DNA from 4 places in the Halobacillus sp. B23F22_5 genome. Region 1 is predicted to be linked to each of the others. Evidence: riboswitches for the same ligand, from Rfam matches in the RefSeq annotation. Region 1 holds a riboswitch; each other region holds the start of a gene.
The links. Region 1 has a riboswitch for S-adenosylmethionine ahead of ACGTN9_RS04435 (homocysteine S-methyltransferase family protein). Riboswitches for the same ligand answer to the same signal wherever they lie in the genome.

Region 1 (3,154 bases):
ATTTTCCATTACTATATCCTCATTGATGTCAAGCCCAAGAGATGTCAATTTTAATGAAACCTCTGAATTTAAACCGGTTTCAGAAATGGTTTTAATGGTGTTCTTACATTCCTGGCCGCGTTTCCTGGCTTCTTTTTCAGAGTTAACAAATTCCCCTAAATGATCTACTGTGACTTGCAGTCCTTGTTGATTCAATTGTTGAATCAACGGGACAGCTTCTTCAAAAGTCACTCCGCCTACTATTTTGTCAGCACCGAATTTCGGCCCCCATTTTTTAGCTAAATGATCCAACAGACGATTATTTGACAAAAACAAGAAAAAGTTTTTGCTAATGGCTTCCAATATCACCACATCCCTTCAGTTACATATGCGTAATGAAGATGTTCCTTCTATTTCCTGCAGTTAAACAGAATAACTAAAAGTTTTTTATCTGTTAAGAAAATTGTAACGATTTTGACGTCATTCTGACAACGTGTGCTTTACACAAACATCTCCCTATTAAATTGTGGTTTAACCACAACCCCTAACAACAAGATAAGACAGGATATGTAGAAAATAAAAAAGTCCGTTACAGAGGGAGGCCCTCGTAACGGACTTTTTTATCTTTGCTTATATTTCTTCACAATGTTCCTCAAAGATGTTTTGAAGCTTGCCAACTACTTCCATCGGCTCAAAGCCCTCAATGTCATGACGTTCGACCATGGTTACAATCTCTCCATCTTTCATAAACGCGAAAGAAGGAGAAGAAGGCGGGTAACCAACGAAGTGTTGACGGGCACGTTCTGTCGCTTCTTTATCCTGACCGGCAAAAACTGTAACAAGGTTGTCCGGTCGTTTATCATAGTGGATAGAATGTGCAGCGGCAGGACGAGCAACTCCGCCGGCACAGCCGCATACAGAATTGATCATGACCAGGGTGGTGCCTTTTTGCTTCAATGCTTCATCTACTTCTTCTGGAGTAGTAAGTTCCTTATAGCCAGCTTGTGATATCTCATTACGTGCCTGATTGACGACATCGTTCATATAAATATTAAAATCCATGTGTATATCCCCTTTTCAACTAGAATACCTTCTTAAGTTATCTTATCAATTTTCTATTATGCTTTCAATTAAACTGGCACTAAAAGCTGCGTATCAATTTAAAATAATCTGAAAATATGGTTGACACCTGCTTCTTCCCCAACTTATAATACAGGACAATTGCATAGATAACTCTTATCCAGAGTGGCAGAGGGACTAGGCCCGAAGACGCCCGGCAACCTTTCAGATATTCATCTGAAAAAGGTGCTAATTCCTACAGATTTCTTGATCTGGCAGATAAGATGAGGATTCGTTACAAAAATCTCTCTTCTTATTGGAAGAGAGTTTTTTATTTTTCAAAAATACTTCACCTGAGAGGATGGTTACATGACAAAAAGAAGTTTAGAGGAACGTTTGCAGGATGGACCAGTCATTTGCGGAGAAGGCTACCTGTTTGAATTGGAGCGTCGAGGATATTTACAGGCTGGTTCATTCGTGCCAGAAGTGGCTTTAGACAATCCTCAAGCATTAAAACAAACGTATCGGGATTATATGTTAGCGGGATCAGACGTTGTACTGGCCTTTACCTACAATGCCCACCGTGAAAAAATGAGGGTTATCGGAAAAGAAGATCTACTTGAGCCCTTAAACCGCCAAGCTATCCGCCTGGCTAAAGAAGTAGCCAAAGAACATCCCGAAGAGGAAGCACTCGTTGCTGGAAATATATCAAATACAAACCTTTTCAATCCTGATGATCCATCCTCAAAGGAAGAGGTTCGCAGCATGTTCGCTGAAATGATCTGCTGGTGTAAAGAAGAAGGGGTAGACTTTGTAAATGGAGAGACTTTCTATTATTACGAAGAAGCCAAGATAGCTTTAGAGGAGATTCAAAAGCAAGATCTTCCTGCTGTGATCACGTTTGGACTCATGGGTGAAAATGTATTACGAGATGGATATTCTGTTGAAGAAGGCTGCCGTTTATTGAAGGAGCATGGCGCATTAGTAGTAGGAATGAACTGTTTTCGTGGACCAGCAACCATGCAGCCTCATATAGAAAAAATCCGTGAAAATGTCGATGGCTATGTAGGAGCTTTACCAATTCCATACAGAACAACCGAAGAGCACCCCACCTTTTTTAACTTGCCGGACGGCGGCTGTGCTTGTAGTATACCGACGGAGACTACATTTCCAACTTCACTCGACCCGCTTTATTGTAATCGATATGAATTGGCTTCCTGGGCAAAGGAAGCACATGAGACTGGAGTAAATTACTTTGGACTATGTTGCGGGGCATCTCCAAGTATGCTTCGTGAGGTGGCAGAAACAGTTGGAAGAGAAGCTGTTAATTCTACTTACTCTCCTAATATGGAAAAGCACTTTTTATTTGGCTCAGATGAAAACCTGCAATCCCATATCACTTCCTATAAAAATAAAGCATGAAATCCAAAACTCCCGGAACCTACATCGGTTCACGGGAGTGTTTGTTTTTGGCTAGGAAATTATAAAATTTTCTTTTTGTGGATAACTTTCGGTAGTGGGTCTCATCCAGCTCCAGCGCCTACCCCCTCGAGGTCTTAAGTCAATCCTCTCTGTGATTAGAAAAACTTGGCTTATCGCCAATTTTTTATGGCGAAAGCCTTAGTTTTACTTATACTTTAAACCTTTAAAAATTTAATTGGTCTAAAAGTACAAAGAACGTCACGCCGAGGCTTGTCTTAAGCTTGTCGGGGGTGAGCAAGGCGCTTGCGCTTTTGTTCTTAATAAATTGGTGTGTTGTCTTTGTTTACATTTTCCAAAATTTCTTTGACTCGTGCCAGGAAATTGCCAGCAACGAGCCCATCCAGTACACGGTGGTCCAGAGATAAGCATAAGTTTACCATGTCACGGGCTGCAAACATGCCATCTTTGATGACAGGCTTTTTCACAATTGATTCCACTTGGAGAATTGCTGCCTGTGGATGATTAATAACTCCCATCGACTGGACGGAACCGAAGGAACCGGTATTGTTAACGGTGAATGTACCGCCTTCCATATCAGCGGAGGTCAATTTACCGTTTCTCGCCTTCATCGCGAGGTCAGTGATATCCTTCGCAATCCCTTTGATGCTCTTATCATCTGCATCCTTGATGACCG
Region 2 (3,154 bases), on a different contig from region 1:
GGTTCCTTTTGAGCTTTCTAGACGGTTTTCGAGGAATCCTGTCAAAAAAACTAAAGTCAGGAACATCGCCCTAACAAAAGGATGCCTTGGACCTATGCGTTTTACATGCAACTCCCATAAATACTATTCAATAAAAAACAGACCCTCATGTGAAGGTCTGCTTGCATTAGTTATTGCTATTCTCGTAATTGTGTTCGTTCTGGACGTCACCGTTTTTCTTATGGATGACTGCTTTTGTTCCTTTATTTTCAGCAATTTCTTTAGCGCGCTTGATCGCTTCATCTTTATTATCGAATACCTGGTCCGGCTTTTTAGCGCCTTTCGCCTGGACAGCCCAACCGTCATCATGTGCGACAACATGCTCACCGCGATCCAATAATTCAGGACGGTTGTCATATTGTTTATCTTCTTCGTCACGATCCTTCAACTCTTTATCGTCGGCGTCCTTCATTTCATTGATTTCTTTATTGGAAGCATTATCATACCATTCTTTCGCCTGACTGGTAGCAATAGGAATCGCACGGTTCTCATCATAACCTTCATCTACCATAGCATTCGCAATTTCAATTGCTTTATTCCTCACAGCAGTGTTCAAGTTTTTTAATGAGCTTGGATAATCATTCTTATCCCAAGGCATTGCGCTCACCTCCACGTAATATTTGTTTATTATGTTCCGCATTAGTGGCATTTATAAACATCTCCTGCCTGTTTTAGGAAGGTATACGTTTATTACAACGTATGAATACTACATGTGTACCACAAAATTAAAAAGGAGTGTTTCCAATGGGTATTTTAACTGGTGACCCCAAAGAACAGCCTCTTCACTACGGGGAAGTATTCGGAATGTGGTCCTATTTGACAGTAGCAAAAGGTAATTACACACGTTACCAAACGTTTATGAACCATACTGGTGATAAAGAATTGATGAAGTTGCTGGAGGAACTGATCGAAGGTATCAAGCATGAATCAGAAAGTATTGAAGAAATTTTAAAAACCAATGGAATAGCACTGCCTCCATCGGCTCCTGAACGTTCGAACGCAACTCTTGAAGATATCCCAGTCGGTGCACGATTCAATGACCCTGAAATCAGCGCGCAAGTCTCCGCCGATTTATCAGCCGGATTGGTTGCTTGCAGTACCGTTATCGGACAGTGCACGCGGGAAGATATTGCTATGATGTTTGGACAGTTCCACATGAACAAAGCTCAGGCAGCTGCAAAAGCACTTCGACTTAATAAAGAAAAAGGCTGGTTAGTAACACCACCGATGCACACTAAAGTACCAGAACCAGTTTAACCGGCAAAGGCAGACCACTTATGCGGTCTGCCTATTTTTTTCAAAAAATGATTGCATAATATTCAAAATTCCTGTATGTTGGAAATTAAATCAATTGAATATTCACTATTCTTATGAAGAGAAGCTGAGGGAACTGGACCGACGAAGCTTCAGCAACCTGCCGATTTCGGTGAGGTGCTACATCCAGCGAGCGGCTAAGCCGTTTGAAAAATAAGAAGAAGTGGCTAATTTACGGATAAAATCAGCTCTTCTTCTTGAGAGCTGATTTTTTTATTTTACGATAAAGGAGACGGAATCATGGGCACTTATCATCTTGATACGACATTAGCACAAACAGGAAACCGAAGCGAAACTACGACTGGAGCGGTGAATCCTCCCGTATATTTTTCTACTGCTTATCGCCATGAGGGCATCGGAAAATCAACCGGGTACGATTATTCGCGAACCGGCAACCCTACCAGGGACTTATTAGAACAGGCTATCGCTGATTTAGAAAACGGGTCTGGAGGTCTTGCTTTCAGCTCAGGAATGGCCGCAATCCAGGCTACTTTTTCAATTTTTGAGCCGGGAGATGAATTCATTGTTACAAAAGATGTTTACGGAGGCTCTTATCGTATTTTTGAAACCCATTTTAAAAAATTCGGCTTGCAATTCCGTTATGTAAATAGCTCGGACCCAGCCGATTTTGAACAAGCTATTACTGCCCGCACCAAAGGACTATTTATCGAAACACCAACCAATCCATTGATGACCCAGGTTAATATTGAATCACTTGCTCAGATAGCTGAACGAAATGGAATTATTTTGATTGTGGACAATACGTTTTACACCCCCTATTTGCAGAGGCCTCTTGAACAAGGAGCAGATATTGTCGTTCACAGTGGTACCAAGTATTTAGGAGGTCATAATGATGTCCTGGCAGGACTTGTCGTTGCTAAAAGTGAGAAATATTTAGAGGAGCTACGCCTGGAGCAAAATTCTTCCGGAGCGGTGTTATCTCCTTTTGACAGCTGGTTATTGATGAGAGGTCTTAAAACTCTAGGGCTGCGTATGCGTCAACACGAGGAAAACGCTAAACGAATGGTCGAATTTCTTGAACGCAGTGCTTTTATCCGTGATGTCCTTTATCCCGGTCAGGGAGGTATGGTTTCATTTCGCGTGGAAGATGAAAATGCTGTCCCCCATCTTCTCGAGCAATTGAAGCTTATCACATTCGCGGAAAGCCTGGGCGGTACAGAGACGTTCATCACGTATCCAGCTACCCAGACTCATTATGATATTCCAGAAGAAGTTCGCAGCAGTTACGGAGTCTGTAACCGGCTGCTTCGTATGTCTGTAGGTATTGAAAATATCGAGGATCTTTTACAAGATTTACAAGAGGCGTTAGAGGCTTCCCACCAGCGAGCCTGATTTTCAGCGGCTCGTCCTTTATACCAATTCTGGGCATCTGTCGTGCCATACCGTCAAAAGCCTACATAGGCTATACGGAATTGTTAGAATACCTAGTTAAGGGAGACGATCAGCATGAATCCTTACTATCTACCACAGAGCCACATGCCGCTGAATATGGAAGAGACGATGGGGTACGGTTTTGAATTTCAGCCAATAAACCATTTCCCCCAATATGATGGATATGAGCACTTTGACAACTATTACGGCCAGGATCGACAACCGCCTCAATTGGAAAGACGGGTAACTGCTCTGGAGAGGCAAAATGAACAGCAAGGAAGAGAAATCAACAGGTTGGATCGAGAAAACAATAGGCAAGCGAGAGAAATTAACCGTCTCAACAATGAAATCAATCAATTACAGCGAACTGTGGAGCAGCACACTAGAAGACTAAACCGTTTGAATCAAC
Region 3 (3,154 bases), on a different contig from region 1:
TGAGCACGGCTGCCAATGTCACCAGTCCGGCGGCTGGAATTCCAGCTGTCCCGATCGATAGCAGCGTCCCTACTACTACAATGGTGAGAAAGTCCATGACTGATAAATCCAGGCCAGTGATATTGGCGGCAAATACAATTGAGACTCCCATCCGCAGTGCCCCGCCGTCTGAGTTGAATACGGCTCCGATCGGCAAGGAAAAATTAGCTGTCCGCTCGGAAATACCGGCTTTTTTTGCCGATTCGATCGCAACAGGCAGGGAAGCTATGCTGCTGGATGTAAAGAAAGCGGTAAAATACGCTTCTTTCGTCTGTTTAAAAAAGTCCTTGATACTGATTTTTGCATACTTGAGAAAAGCAGTGTAGATGAAAAGCCACAGTAGAACCACCCCGAGATAAAATACCCCGGTAAACGCCAGTAGCGATTGGAAAGTCTGCCAACCCTGGCTCCCGAAGGAAGAAGCACTAATGGCGAATATTCCAATAGGAGCATATAGAAGAATTCCTTTTAATAGTAAAAAGAATAACTCATTGGCAGCAGAAAAGAATCGGTGCAGTGTCTCTCCCGAATCACGCAAGTCGACTTTATCGGCGTAGCGCATCCTGGCCATCCCCAATCCGATGATGACGGCTAAGAAAAGAATGCCCATCAGCTCCCCGGATGCGAAAACCTGGAAGATATTGTCCGGTACAATATTCAATAATACGTCCGAAAAACCTGGGGTTTCCGGCTTTTCTACCTGGGCATCAGGTAATGAAAGCTGGGAACCTGGATTGATCCATAGCGCAAGAGCTACACCGATGACTACTGCTGCGCCTGTCGTCAGCCCGTAGTAGATAAGCAGTTTCCCGCCCAGGCGACCTAAATGTTTTGGCTTCATCTGATTGATGGCCAGGACGACGGTCAGGAAAATGACTGGAATTGCAATCAAGCTTAATAGGTTGATAAGTATCGTACCGAGCGGTTTCAGTACTTCCGCCTGCTGTCCGAAGATGATACCAACAGCAATACCAAGCAGAAAACCAATTGTCATTTTTAGAATGAATGAAGAATGTTTGTATGTATGCCAGATTTTTTGCATGATTGAACCTCACTTTCATGTAGATAGTTAAAGTATAACAGGAAGTGAGTGGCACGATTAGGAGATTAGCATTATTTTTGATAATGTAAGTGTTTTCATTGTAAGAATAGAGAAAAAAGTCAGAAAATATATTGACATTCATCCGAGCATCTTGTAGGGTAGAATTTAACTTAATTACGGAAAACATCCTTATCGCGAGCAGGGGAGGAAATTGGTCCCGTGAACCTGCAGCAACCTGTTATTTTCTTTGGGGAAATAATAAGGTGCTACGTCCAACAGACGCTGTTGTCTGAAAGATGAGGAAGAGAAAAAACCTCTTCCTCCGGGAGAGGTTTTTTCTATATTAAAACGGAGGTTTTCTTAGTATCAAGGGGATATTTATTGGTTTTAAACTTACTAAACTGATAAATATAATCAACTTTGCAACAGGCACGAAGGTAACATATTTTTAAGGAGGCAAAAGAATGACAACAGTAGGATATTGGTTTATCGGTTTTGCTTTGGCCTATACGTTCTTTTTAATTTTTATGAGCCAGCTTGGAATGAGGCGGGCGAAAGATGGCAATGGATTTTTCGTAGGAGGGCGCGGGTTCAATACCCTGTTCGTTACGGTATGCATCACGGGATTGTTCTCCGGTTCGTCGTACATAGCGGTTCTGGAGCTCAGCTATCTGACAGGGGTGTCGGCCATCTGGTATGGCGTGGCGGAAACAGTGCATGTCTTGATTATCGCCCTTGTTTTGATTGCACCATTCCGAAAACGGGCACTGGTGACAATCTCTGGTCTGCTTGGGGACCGTTACGGTGAAAAAGTCCGAGGACTTGCCGGAGCGATTACAGCTTTCACATTCCCGATGTGGTCAGTGGCTACTGCGCTGGCGTTTGCATCCGCGTTGTCTGTTTTTACAGGTATATCGCTGGTATTATCCGTAGCTTTAACTGCTTTATTACTATTTGTTTATCTGCAATTCGGCGGCATGTGGTCTGTCGGTTTTACACAATTGAGCAACGTCGTGGTGTTTTTCATGATGCTTGCGATCGGGACTTACGCATTTTTTATCAATCCAGGGATCGATGGCATTCAGACATTGTTTCAGGAAAGACCCGAGTACGCGTCATGGAGTGCAGCCGGCCTGCAGACGATCCTGGCCTGGTTCGGGACATTCCTTTTCAATGTCATTCTTGCCCAGGCAGCATTCCAGATGGCATTGTCCTGTAAAACCCCGGAACAGGGGCGCCGAGGTTTAATTTACGCTTCGCTGCTCGGCATTCCGTTGATAATTGGTGCTGTTTTATTCGGACTGGCGGCCGCTCAGGTAGTGCCTGGGGAAACACGCGGACTGGTGGCAGTTCCGCTTTACTTGATGGAAACACTACCGGCACCGTTAGTCGGTCTGTTTTTCCTCGGATTTTGGGCAGCAGCACTCAGTTGGGGAGCGCCTTGCCAATTCTCCGGAGCCACCAGCCTCGGCCGTGATGTCGGAAAAGCTTTGAATCCTAAAGCAAATGAACTGCAGCTGATCAAGTATACCAAATGGTCCTTGTTGTTGTTGACTGGGTTAATGATCGTATTCGCCCTGCTGCGTTCCGAACAATCAGCGTGGTGGAATGTTTTTGCTTGGGTAACGCGGAATTCGGCGACATTTGCCCCGGTTGTTGCGGCAATATTCTGGCCGGTTGTTACGAAGCGGGCTGCCTTGGTCTCGTTGTTCACCGGCTCGGCATCAGGCCTGCTTTGGTATCATCTCAGCGGCTGGGCAATCAACGACTTTTTCATGAATACGCATCCAGTATGGATCGGGATGGGTATCAACATCATCACCATTGTGTTAGTCAGCCTGATCGACAACTCTGGCAACTGGGTATGGAAAGCATCGTTTAACAGCGTAGGGTTTTATTCCCTGCTCACTGCTGTCGGACTGGCCATCGTTTTCTTCAGCTCGTTTGACTTTTTACTTGCAAAAGGATTGGCCGGTATGGTCGGTTTGCTGATCATATCAGGGTTGTTCATTACCTGTATGAATTTTATTAAAGAGAAAAAAGAAACGGTTCCTGTGACGAAACAATGGAAGA
Region 4 (3,154 bases), on a different contig from region 1:
ACTTTGCTTTCTGGAGAGGAGCGCAGGATCATTCTAATCACTTTGAAGTATTACTAAGTAAATTAGAAGGGAGACATCCGTCATGGATGCCTCCCTTCTTGATTTCAGTGAGCACTACTTCCAGTAAGTGTGTTTTATCGAGACTTTCTTTACCTACCCATGTTTACGCTGGCAAGCTTTAAAAAATATTCTTACCCTATTTTAGATTGTCCAGCATTGTCTTGAGATTCTTCATGGGAACTATTTCTAACATCATTCATTACCCTTCTTGTTGAATCACTGATCTCTGCCTTAAAATAAGGTTCATATGCTTCAAGAGGAGCTTTTTTGGTAGAATAGACAGCGATTAATACCCCTATTAGTGACGCAACTACAGCAATTACAAATGGCACGGTATACCCCATAGCTTTAGCCACCACATACACCACTGCACCGATGGTAATGCCTGCATAGGCCCCTGCTCTGTTCATTCGCTTCCAATAAAGGCCCAGAATAACAACCAGGAAAAAGGCTGCTCCAAATCCTCCGTATATATAGACAAATCCCATTGCTAAGAACCACGGTGGTTTAATAGCTAATACAACTGCTACGGCTGCAATAGCAAAGATACTCAACCGCAGCCAATTCTTAAACTTTTTGTCACTGATCCTTTTGGAAGATATATTCAAGTACACATCATAATATAAGGAAGTTGCACAGTGCAGAAGCATGGAATTCGCCGTAGATATCGCTGCCGCACAAATCGCTACCAATGTGATTCCACCGATGATCGGCGGTGTGTATTCCTGAATTACTAGCGGAATAATATAGTCTGTCGTTTTTCCTGCAGGTATGCTGGGTATCAGAACTTTTGCCCCTAACCCGATAATGATTAATGGGCCCATGATGAAGATGAGCACAAGGATGGTGCCCATCACCTGCATAATCGCTACTTTTACATTTTTAGGAGCCAGCATCCGGGTGACCCAGTGCGGTGAGGATGGTGTTCCTAATGAATTAGAGATAAATATAGAAAACAGTGCCCCCAAGCCAAACGTTCCTAAAGGGGATAACAAAATTCCTTCTTCAAGTGGTGGTCCCCCCTCAATGGTAGGAGCAGTAGTCGTTGCAAGCGTTTCTACTATATTACCTAGTCCACCGGTGAGTGACCATATGACGCCACTCGCCAGTAATACACCGACTGTAATCAAGATGGTATTTAATGTATCTGTCGCAGCAACAGACCAGAAGCCACCCACACTTGTAATTAAAATAAATAATAAAAAACCGAATATCGCCAGCTTATAATCAATGCCTGTGATGCTGGAAAACACAATTCCAAATCCAGTCACCTGAATATTGACTAACAGCAAATAACCAATAAACATTAAAATGCCAACAATCGCCTGCAGCGTACTCTTTTTCTGAAAGGGTTCAAACCGATGCCTGATATACTCCGGGAAAGTTCTGGCCGGTTTTTCAGGCCTTCTAATTTTGTAAGCAACAATCGGAATTAAACCTCCACCAAAGCACCAGCCCGCTACCCAGCCTATCACCGCAGCTACACCTGAGCTGTATAAATACCCTGGAACCCCAACAACTGATGCAACACTCACCCAGGTTGCCGCAGTCGTACCAATTCCTAGTAATAATCCCATTCTATGTCCGCCAGTAGTATAATCATCGACCGATTCTGCTGTTTTAAGACTTTTTACATTTGCCCATATAAGAAAAATAATATAAAAACAAAAAACAATTACATACCAAATCATGCTTCAATAACATCCTTCCTGAAACTCTTATTTGTACTTAAACAATTTCCCATTAGCTCCCCATCTCTTCACGCCTGACTTCTCGACTTTATAGCAAAGAAACGTGCCTAACAGCAAAGAAAAAACCATTGTTCCAACCCATGTCATCATCGCAATTATCATATGGAAATTCCCCCTATCAATATATTTTTCTGCTCCAGCTTGTTTCCAGCCCTCCCTTTTTCAATAAAAAAACTCTTCCCTCACGAAGAGAGAAGAGTCGAATACAACCGTTTTAACGTTTGCCAATCGATTCTCATCTTCGGAATAGCTTTCGCCTTCCTCTGAAATTGGCACCGTGCAAAATTTGCCGGTTGCCGAGGCTTCATTGGGTCAGTCCCTCAACCTCTCCAGATAAGAATATTAGTAATGCTTATAAGTAAACTAGGCTTTATTCTATCATAATCAGGCCTTGCGTCAATCTTTTTTTAAATTTAGTAAATTCAATAATAAAAAAAGAGCTATCCCTAAGAGGACTCTTTTTTTGAAGCGTTTCTTTTCCATTTATTAACCAGCCCATAAATAAGACGTATAAACAAAACAATGAATGCTGCTTGCAAAAGGTTAATAAATACATCTGGTGAGGAATTCTGAAAATAATCGACTGCTATCAGCCAAATAGAAAGCAGAATGAAAAATACTATCCAGATTATGTTACTTCTCACTTACGATCACTCCCTATTTGTGAAGAAATATGTAAGAATAATTATTTTCATACTACCAAGGGTTATCTCCCTCTGTCCATAAACAGTAGGATAAATACCAGCTAAGTGTAGCAGCGATAGCAATAGCGTTTCCTCTTACCCCTGCATTAACTAATTTTTTAGCTGCTGAAAGATATTTCCCTTGTGTAATATAATCAATTGCCATTGTTAGGGCAGCAATCCCAATAAAATCTGTCCAGTTATTTCTGATTTTTTGTTCAATGCATCGATCGACGGGGTCATACGTGTGCGATTGTATTCCAAAGGTTTGTGGTTCTTCTATATTACATTCCAGGAACGGAGGCGCCTCAGCTTTTCCAGGCACTTCATTTTGTCTCTTGGCAGGTTTATTCATTGTATTAATCTCATGTTTTAATTTATTTAATTCAGGAGATTTGCCGAACTTTTCTTCTATCTTTTTAAAGTCCATTTGAATTGGCTTTCCGCTTTTACTTTTTATAGTAGCTTCTTCAAACATGAACTCCAACTTTTCAGCGAGCTCTTTTTCTTGTTCAGTAGCTGCAGTAACGTCATTATCTGTTGCATGGGCCATACGTGAAAAAGGTGTTGCAAATAAAGCGAACGCTAAAGTTAGCACAAGAGATTTAAATAACAATTGTTTCATTTCGATCCCCCTCTTATATTTATTGCTAAGACAAA

Region 2: linked by a shared signal. The riboswitch ahead of ACGTN9_RS08800 (methionine biosynthesis PLP-dependent protein) and the one ahead of ACGTN9_RS04435 (homocysteine S-methyltransferase family protein) in region 1 are both predicted to bind S-adenosylmethionine.
Region 3: linked by a shared signal. The riboswitch ahead of ACGTN9_RS19540 (sodium:solute symporter family protein) and the one ahead of ACGTN9_RS04435 (homocysteine S-methyltransferase family protein) in region 1 are both predicted to bind S-adenosylmethionine.
Region 4: linked by a shared signal. The riboswitch ahead of ACGTN9_RS10995 (sodium:solute symporter family protein) and the one ahead of ACGTN9_RS04435 (homocysteine S-methyltransferase family protein) in region 1 are both predicted to bind S-adenosylmethionine.

Annotation. Positions count from the first base shown of each region.
Region 1 covers NZ_JBIEKI010000002.1:216,011-219,164, reverse strand. The annotation lists gene ACGTN9_RS04445 (proline dehydrogenase family protein) at 1-342, opposite strand, end outside; gene ACGTN9_RS04440 (BrxA/BrxB family bacilliredoxin) at 610-1,047, opposite strand; SAM riboswitch class I at 1,213-1,324, shown strand; gene ACGTN9_RS04435 (homocysteine S-methyltransferase family protein) at 1,408-2,460, shown strand; gene ACGTN9_RS04430 (dihydrolipoamide acetyltransferase family protein) at 2,778-3,154, opposite strand, start outside.
Region 2 covers NZ_JBIEKI010000005.1:23,342-26,495, forward strand. The annotation lists gene ACGTN9_RS08790 (DUF2188 domain-containing protein) at 167-637, opposite strand; gene ACGTN9_RS08795 (DUF3231 family protein) at 784-1,296, shown strand; SAM riboswitch class I at 1,405-1,513, shown strand; gene ACGTN9_RS08800 (methionine biosynthesis PLP-dependent protein) at 1,594-2,706, shown strand; gene ACGTN9_RS08805 (hypothetical protein) at 2,821-3,154, shown strand, end outside.
Region 3 covers NZ_JBIEKI010000023.1:25,587-28,740, reverse strand. The annotation lists gene ACGTN9_RS19545 (dicarboxylate/amino acid:cation symporter) at 1-1,081, opposite strand, end outside; SAM riboswitch class I at 1,268-1,384, shown strand; gene ACGTN9_RS19540 (sodium:solute symporter family protein) at 1,546-3,154, shown strand, end outside.
Region 4 covers NZ_JBIEKI010000006.1:137,992-141,145, reverse strand. The annotation lists gene ACGTN9_RS10995 (sodium:solute symporter family protein) at 192-1,751, opposite strand; SAM riboswitch class I at 2,044-2,151, opposite strand; gene ACGTN9_RS10990 (hypothetical protein) at 2,508-3,119, opposite strand.